One region of the Kosakonia sacchari SP1 genome, then DNA from elsewhere that is predicted to be linked to it. Evidence: predicted binding sites of a transcription regulator. Region 1 holds the regulator's gene; the other holds the start of a gene.
What was found. Region 1 encodes LexA, which represses DNA repair genes until DNA is damaged. Its sites were predicted from a motif close to TNCTGTATGTACATACAGNA; they were not measured.
Positions count from the first base shown of each region.

Region 2: a site for LexA is predicted at 1,782-1,801, ahead of sulA (SOS-induced cell division inhibitor SulA). Genes of this name have one in related genera too.

Region 1 covers NZ_CP007215.2:4,552,534-4,556,749, reverse strand. Annotated here, with positions in the region: gene plsB (glycerol-3-phosphate 1-O-acyltransferase PlsB) at 1-1,133, opposite strand, end outside; gene C813_RS44500 (diacylglycerol kinase) at 1,264-1,632, shown strand; gene lexA (transcriptional repressor LexA) at 1,741-2,358, shown strand; gene dinF (MATE family efflux transporter DinF) at 2,440-3,771, shown strand; gene C813_RS44485 (CsbD family protein) at 3,950-4,159, shown strand.
Region 2 covers NZ_CP007215.2:3,089,592-3,093,807, forward strand. Annotated here, with positions in the region: gene yccS (YccS family putative transporter) at 1-990, shown strand, start outside; gene C813_RS37615 (TfoX/Sxy family DNA transformation protein) at 984-1,604, opposite strand; gene sulA (SOS-induced cell division inhibitor SulA) at 1,823-2,332, shown strand; gene ompA (porin OmpA) at 2,700-3,749, shown strand; gene matP (macrodomain Ter protein MatP) at 3,826-4,216, opposite strand, start outside.

The sequences.
Region 1 (4,216 bases):
TAACCGCGGCTGAACAGCTCACCCAGATATTCACGGAACACGGTGGAATAAAGCTTGTTGCCTTTAAATGTCCGGCGAATAAAGAAAGCGCCCAGCCGGCGGAAAATCGGCCCGGCAGGCCAGAAATTCAGGTTGATACCAGCAGCGATATGCGGCGGCACCAGCCCCTGGTGATAGAGCACATAGGAGAGTAACAGGTAGTCCATATGGCTGCGATGGCAGGGCACATAGACAATTTCGTGGCCGTCGTGCGCCAGCTGACGTACGCGCTCGGCATTATGCACGTTAATGCCCTGGTAGAGACGGTTCCAGGTAAAACCCAGAATGCGGTCAGTCAGGCGGATCATCTCGTAGGAGAAGTTCGCGGCAATCTCTTCCATCAGCGCGATGGCGTTTTGCTGCGCCTTATCATGGGAGATCTTTTTGCTGCGCGCTTCATCTTCAACGGCGCGGGCAATCGCCTTTGAAGAGAGCAATTTGTTAAATAAATCCTGACGCGCCGGCAGGCGCGGGCCTACTGCGGCCAGACGCTGGCGGGCAAAGTGCATACGCGCCACGCGCGCCAGTTTCTGCGCGATAATTTTATCGGTGCCGTGCTCGGTCGCCATACGGCGCAGCGAAACCGGTGGTGAGAAACGCACAAAGCTGTCGCGGCCAAGCCAGGAAACAGCAAAAAATTTCTGGATGCCGTTCAGCATGCGCAGCGGCGGGTTAATTTCGCCTTTTTCGCGCCCGGGCGAACGGCCAAACATCACCGATACTGGCACCATTTGCACATCCAAATCGGGATGGCTGCGGTGTAAATCCAGGTAGTCGTGGAACAGCTTGATCGACTCTTCTTTCGGCGCGTAATAGGTGAACACGCGCGGGCCGCCGTGGATAAACACGAAACGCGGCAGCAACGCGCCGTCGATTTCCAGCGGTTCCAGGGGATCGGGCAGCTCATGCGCCAGACATTGCGCGCGTAAAGTCAGTAAGTCAGCCTTTGAGTTATAAGGCAGCACGTACATGATGGGGCGTGATGTATCGAGACCCAGTTCCTGTGCAGGTTCTGCGGGGATCGATTTACTTTTTACCAGCACGCTTAATGGTAAATTCAGTAATTTGTAGTAAATTCGTGGCCAGCCGGACATAAAGGATGTAAAGCCTCTGGTTAATAGTGCCATTGCGCCGCAAGAATATCAGAAAGCGCACATAATTTCTGTTGTACCGCTGCGCGCTTGCTGAGACATTGACGCCAATTTAATAAAAAGGTTCTTTTAAATGGCTAATAATACTACCGGTTTCACCCGGATCATTAAAGCCGCTGGATATTCCTGGAAAGGCGTTCGCGCCGCCTGGATTAATGAAGCGGCATTTCGTCAGGAATCCGTTGCGGTTATCCTGGCAATTATAATCGCTTGCTGGCTCGATATTGACACCATGACGCGCGTACTGCTGATTGGTTCTGTGACGCTGGTAATGATTGTCGAAATTCTGAACAGTGCCATCGAAGCCGTAGTAGACCGTATTGGTTCGGAATTCCATGAACTTTCCGGGCGGGCGAAGGATATGGGGTCGGCGGCGGTGCTGATGTCCATCCTGCTGGCAATGTTTACCTGGATCGCATTACTCTGGTCACATTTTGGATAACGCTTCCAGAATTCGATAACGCCATGGTTTTTTGCTTAAATTTGGTTCCAAAATCGCCTTTAGCTGTATATACTCACAGCATAACTGTATATACACCCAGGGGGCGGGATGAAAGCATTAACGGCCAGGCAGCAAGAGGTGTTCGATCTTATTCGCGATCGCATCACTCAAACCGGTATGCCACCAACGCGTGCGGAAATCGCACAGCAATTGGGGTTCCGTTCCCCAAATGCGGCGGAAGAACACCTCAAAGCGCTGGCGCGCAAAGGGGTTATCGAAATCGTATCTGGCGCATCACGCGGTCTTCGCCTGTTGCTTGAAGAAGAAGAGGACGATATTGGTTTGCCGCTGATTGGTCGCGTCGCTGCGGGTGAGCCGCTGCTGGCGCAGCAGCATATCGAAGGCCATTACCAGGTCGATCCGAGCCTCTTTAAACCTCACGCAGATTTCCTTCTGCGCGTTAGCGGCATGTCGATGCGTGACATTGGCATTATGGATGGCGATCTGCTGGCGGTGCACAAAACGCAGGATGTACGTAACGGCCAGGTTGTTGTTGCGCGTATTGAAGACGAAGTGACGGTCAAACGTCTGAAAAAACAGGGTAACACGGTCGAACTGTTGCCTGAAAACAGCGAGTTTTCGCCGATCGTCGTCGATCTGCGCGATCAAAACTTCACCATCGAAGGGTTAGCGGTCGGTGTCATTCGTAATGGCGCGTGGCTGTAACGCACATTCGCTCTGCTGCGGGGCTGATTCAGGTTCCGCAGCGATCTCTACTTTTCCCTCACTAATGTTCACATTCATACCATGCCTCTGCTAACCGCATCCGACAAAGCGCTCTGGCGGCTTGCGCTGCCGATGATCTTCTCGAATATCACCGTCCCGTTGCTGGGGCTGGTGGATACGGCGGTAGTGGGGCATCTGGACAGCCCGGTTTACCTGGGCGGCGTAGCGATTGGCGCAACGGCGACCAGTTTCCTCTTTATGCTGCTGCTTTTTTTGCGCATGAGCACCACCGGGCTAACAGCTCAGGCGTTCGGCGCGAAGAATGCGCCCGCGCTGGCGCGGGCGTTAGTCCAGCCTTTGCTGCTGGCGCTTGGAGCCGGTGTGTTAATTACTCTGCTGCGCACGCCACTTATCGATCTGGCGCTGCATATCACCGGCGGCAGCGAGGCGGTGCTGGAACAGGCTCGACGGTTCCTGGATATCCGCTGGTTGAGCGCACCCGCTTCGCTGGGCAATCTGGTATTGCTCGGTTGGTTGCTCGGCGTGCAGTATGCGCGCGCACCCGTGATATTGTTGGTGGTGGGGAACCTGCTCAATATCGTGCTCGATCTGTGGTTGGTCATGGGGCTGCATATGAATGTGCAAGGTGCAGCACTTGCCACGGTCATCGCGGAATATGCCACCTTCGCCATTGGCTTATGGATGGTGCGACACGTACTGGTGATGCGCGGCATTCCATTACTGACACTGAAAAATGCATGGCGCGGCGGCGTGCGGCGTTTGCTGGCGCTGAACCGCGATATCATGCTGCGTTCGCTGCTGCTGCAACTCTGCTTTGGTTCGATAACGGTGTTTGGCGCCCGACTCGGGGATGAGACGGTGGCGGCAAACGCGGTGCTGATGATGTTTTTGACCTTTACCGCCTATGCGCTGGATGGTTTCGCGTATGCGGTTGAAGCCCACTCCGGGCAGGCTTACGGTGCCAGAGACAGCAGCCAATTGATGCATATCTGGCGGGCTGCTTGCCGGCAGGCCGGTCTGGTAGCGCTGTTCTTTGCTGTTGTCTATGCACTGGCGGGTCAGCAAATTATCGCGTTGTTAACGTCGCTACCCGCGCTGCAACAGCTTGCCGGGCATTATCTGATTTGGCAGGTCATCTTACCGTTAGTGGGAGTGTGGTGTTATCTGCTGGACGGTATGTTTGTCGGTGCGACGCGCGCGGCCGAAATGCGTAACAGCATGGCGCTGGCGGCGGCAGGGTTTGCCGTTACGCTACTCACCGTGCCTGTCTTGGGTAATCACGGTTTGTGGCTGTCGCTCGCTGTGTTCCTTGCTCTGCGTGGGCTGACGCTGGCGCTGATATGGCGTCGCCACTGGCGTAACAACAGTTGGTTTGCTGCTACAGATTGTTGATCCCGCTTTATTTCTCGTCGTTGTGTACGATTTTTCTCGCCTCGTTTACGCTGCTTTTATCTTATTGGATGGTTAAAGATTCCGAATAAAATTCATAATGCCGAATCCCTGACTACAATAATCAGTACGTTCAGCACGGCGAGAACGTCATTTTAAACCGAACGATAAGGAGTCCATGATGAATAAAGACGAAGTCGGCGGTAACTGGAAACAGTTTAAAGGTACTGTAAAAGAGAAATGGGGCAAGCTCACCGATGACGATATGACGATCATTGAAGGTAAACGTGATCAGTTGGTGGGTAAAATCCAGGAACGTTACGGTTACGCGAAAGATCAGGCGGAAAAAGAAGTGACGGACTGGGAAACGCGTAATGATTACCGTTGGTAGCCAACACATCCCCTCAAATGTGTTAACCCTCTGAAAGGCTACCCTGCCCGAAGGTAC
Region 2 (4,216 bases), 1.5 Mb from region 1:
TTACGTAATAATTTGACGCCCGAATCCGCACTCTTTCGTCACGCAGTGCGCATGTCGGTGGTGTTATGTATCGGTTATGCTTTTATCCAAATAACGGGGCTACAGCATGGTTATTGGATCTTACTGACCAGTCTTTTTGTCTGCCAGCCGAACTATAACGCTACTCGCCACCGCCTGACATTACGCGTAATTGGTACGCTGATTGGCGTTGCGATCGGATTGCCGGTACTTTACTTCGTTCCCTCACATGAAGGGCAACTGATACTCATCGTCATCACCGGCGTACTGTTTTTTGCATTTCGAACAGTGCAATACGCGCATGCCACGATGTTCATCACATTGCTGGTGTTGCTGTGCTTTAATTTGCTGGGCGAAGGATTTGAAGTCGCGCTTCCCCGTATTATTGATACGCTTATTGGATGTGCTATCGCCTGGGCGGCAGTGAGTTTTATCTGGCCGGACTGGCGTTTTCGGCACCTGCCCCGCGTCACTGAGCAAGCCTTCGACGCGAACTGCCGCTACCTTGATGCCATCCTTGAACAGTACCATCAGGGACGCGATAACCGGCTTGCTTACCGCATCGCAAGACGTAATGCCTATAACCGTGATGCGGAACTGGCATCGGTCGTTTCAAATATGTCTTCCGAACCCGGAACCTCACCTGAACTTCGCGATGCCGCGTTCCGTTTATTATGCTTGAATCATACCTTTACCAGTTATATTTCCGCGCTTGGCGCACATCGTGAGCAACTCACCCAGCCGGATATCCTACGTTTGCTTGATGATGCAGTCTGCTATGTTGACGATGCCCTGCATCACCTACCAGCAGACCAAAAGCGTGTGCAGGATACCCTTGTCGATCTATCCCAACGCATTAAACACCTGGAACCGCGCCCGGATAGCAAAGAGCCACTGGTACTGCAACAGATTGGCCTGCTGATCGCTTTATTGCCTGAAGTGTGCCGTCTGAAAAGCCAAATCACTCAATAAGGATTTGCCCCTTTCTTCAACACCCCCTTAAACCACTCCATCAGTTCCCGGCGTCGAGGCGCCGGTAACGCAGCCTCGTGAAGCCCGACAATTGCGCCCTCCAGGGCGAGAAGCACTTTCGCGCTCAGGTGCTTATTTGTTTTTCTCAATCGAAGCCAACAAACTTTTGCCCCGAGCATCCGCAGTGTATGCGCATCCAGTACCCCCGCTTCATGGAGTTGAGCTTCAAGTTGAAAAGTAAGGTTAGGCAGATCGCGCAATCGCATTCTGGCACTGCGCCGATCCTTATCACGCCGGGCAGCATCGAGTGAAAGTGCCGAAAGTTGCAGAAGTAACGAGCGATCACGCCACAGGCTCTCGTTAACGAAGTAATAATTTAACGAAACCTGACGCCCGCGTTTGTTGAATACCAGCAAAGGAGCATCTTGCGTAACCGTGTATTGCGCACTCTCTTCACAAGCCCGAAGGTAGAGTTCCCCCTCGGCAACCATAGCGAAAACAGTTTTATCCACTGACAAGCTGTAACCGCCAAAATGAGCGCGGTGACAAATTGTTCCGAGAGGCATGAGGTATTCGCGCGACTGATATATCCGTTGATAAGATAGGTCTTCCATGATTTTTCCCTTATAAATCACGTAGTAAAAGCCAGTTTTAAATTAGTGAAACCACTACGCAGGAACATAGGCAACTGTGAGCAAGACGGCAAGCAAATTTTTCATTACGTGGCAGGGACAAAACAAAAATGCGAGATAGTTTCAGAAAATGAGGTTGATCTCTGAGCATGTACAGGTTACTGTATAAACATACAGTAACCCACAGGGCTGGATTGATTATGTACACTTCAGACTATGCTAATCGTTCGACAACACTCGCTTCTACACTCAACAAATTGAACCACGTTGAGCCTTCAAGCATCACTACCGGGCTGATTAGCGAAATGGTCTATCGTGAGGACCAGCCCTGGATGACGCAGCTTCTTTTGCTGCCTTTGCTGCAGCAACTCGGGCAACAATCCCGTTGGCAGTTGTGGTTGACGCCTCAACAAAAACTCAGCCGTGAGTGGGTGCAATCCGCTGGATTACCCCTTACCAAGGTGATGCAGGTGAACCAGCTTTCTCCAAGCGTAACACTGGACTCAATGATTCGTGCATTGCGCACCGGTAACTATAGCGTCGTTATTGGCTGGCATTCTGAAGAGCTCACCGCTGAGGAACATCGCCAATTAGCTATGGCGGCAGAAGAAGGCAATGCAATAGGCTTCGTTATGCGACCTGTACGCCACGATCCTCTGGCTGCGAGACAGCTTTCCGGGATAAAAATTCACTCGAATTTGTATCATTGAGTAAATTTAGGAGTTTTCCTAGGATGTTTTTTGCGTAAGGGTAGGACTTCAAATTTATCGTCAAAATACAGCGTGAAAGCCTGTGTAGCGCGCTTTGCACAGAAATAGCCGTGGCGAAAGATTCATCAGAAGTGTTAAATATTGTGTATACAAAGCCTTTTTTTTCATATGCCTGACGGAGTTCACACTTGTAAGTTTCCAACTACGTTGTAGACTTTACATCGCCAGGGGTGCTCGGCATAAGCCAAAGATATCGGTAAAGATATCTGCAGAGTTGTCAGTGAGCAATGCCCCCGGTGAAGGATTTAACCGTGGCTTCTCAACAGAGATTCCCATGGCGATTTTTGGATGATAACGAGGCGCAAAAATGAAAAAGACAGCTATCGCGATTGCAGTGGCACTGGCTGGTTTCGCTACCGTAGCGCAGGCCGCTCCGAAAGATAACACCTGGTATACAGGTGGTAAACTGGGTTGGTCCCAGTATCATGACAAAGGTGCGGTATGGCAGAACGATGGCCCGACCCACGAAAGCCAACTGGGTGCTGGTGCGTTCGGTGGCTACCAGGTTAACCCGTACGTAGGTTTCGAACTGGGCTATGACTGGCTGGGTCGTATGCCGTACAAAGGCGACACCGTTAACGGCGCGTTCAAAGCTCAGGGCGTTCAGCTGACTGCTAAACTGGGTTACCCGGTAACTGACGATCTGGACCTGTACACTCGTCTGGGTGGTATGGTTTGGCGTGCAGACGCTCAGAACAACCAGGGCTTCAAAGATCACGATACCGGTGTTTCCCCGGTCTTCGCTGGTGGTGTTGAGTGGGCAGTTACCCGCGATATCGCTACCCGCCTGGAATACCAGTGGGTTAACAACATCGGTGATGCAAACACCGTTGGTGCTCGTCCGGACAACGGCATGCTGAGCGTAGGTGTTTCCTACCGCTTCGGCCAGCAGGAAGACGCTGCTCCGGTAGTAGCTGCTCCGGCTCCGGCTCCGGCTCCGGAAGTACAGACCAAACACTTCACTCTGAAGTCTGACGTTCTGTTCAACTTCAACAAAGCGACGCTGAAACCGGAAGGTCAGCAGGCGCTGGATCAGCTGTATGGTCAGCTGAGCAACTTGGATCCGAAAGACGGTTCCGTAGTGGTTCTGGGCTTCACCGACCGTATCGGTTCTGACGCTTACAACCAGGGTCTGTCTGAGAAACGTGCACAGTCCGTAGTTGATTACCTGGTTTCTAAAGGTATCCCGGCTAACAAAATCTCCGCACGTGGCATGGGCAAATCCAACCCGGTTACTGGCAGCACCTGTGACAACGTGAAACCGCGTGCAGCGCTGATCGACTGCCTGGCTCCGGATCGTCGCGTTGAGATCGAAGTTAAAGGTAGCAAAGACGTTGTAACTCAGCCGCAGGCTTAAGTTCCCGTCTAAAAAAAACCCCGCTCATCAGCGGGGTTTTTTATTGCCTGAAATAAAAGCCTGGGATAATACGCACCTATTCTTTCCCGAGCAATGCCTGCAGGTCATGCTTCAGCGTAGACATCTGAGAGGCATACTTCTCCTTGTGTTCAGCATCTTCAATCAGTTGCACAATCGTTTCAGAAAGCGTTTTCCCCCTGCGCTGCGCTAACCCAGCCAGACGCTGCCAGACCACAAATTCCAGATCGATCGATTTTTTACGCGTATGCTGATGTTCGGCGTTGAAATGCCGCTTGCGGCGGGCGCGAATAGTTTGTTTCATCCGGTTAATCAATGACGGATTGATATGCTGTACAATCCAATCGTTGACCTGTACGGGTTCATTTTCGAGTGTCAACAATAAATCGACCGCGTCTTTAGCGGCACTGGCTTCAATGTAGCGCGTGATTAATTCCCCTTCACGATGC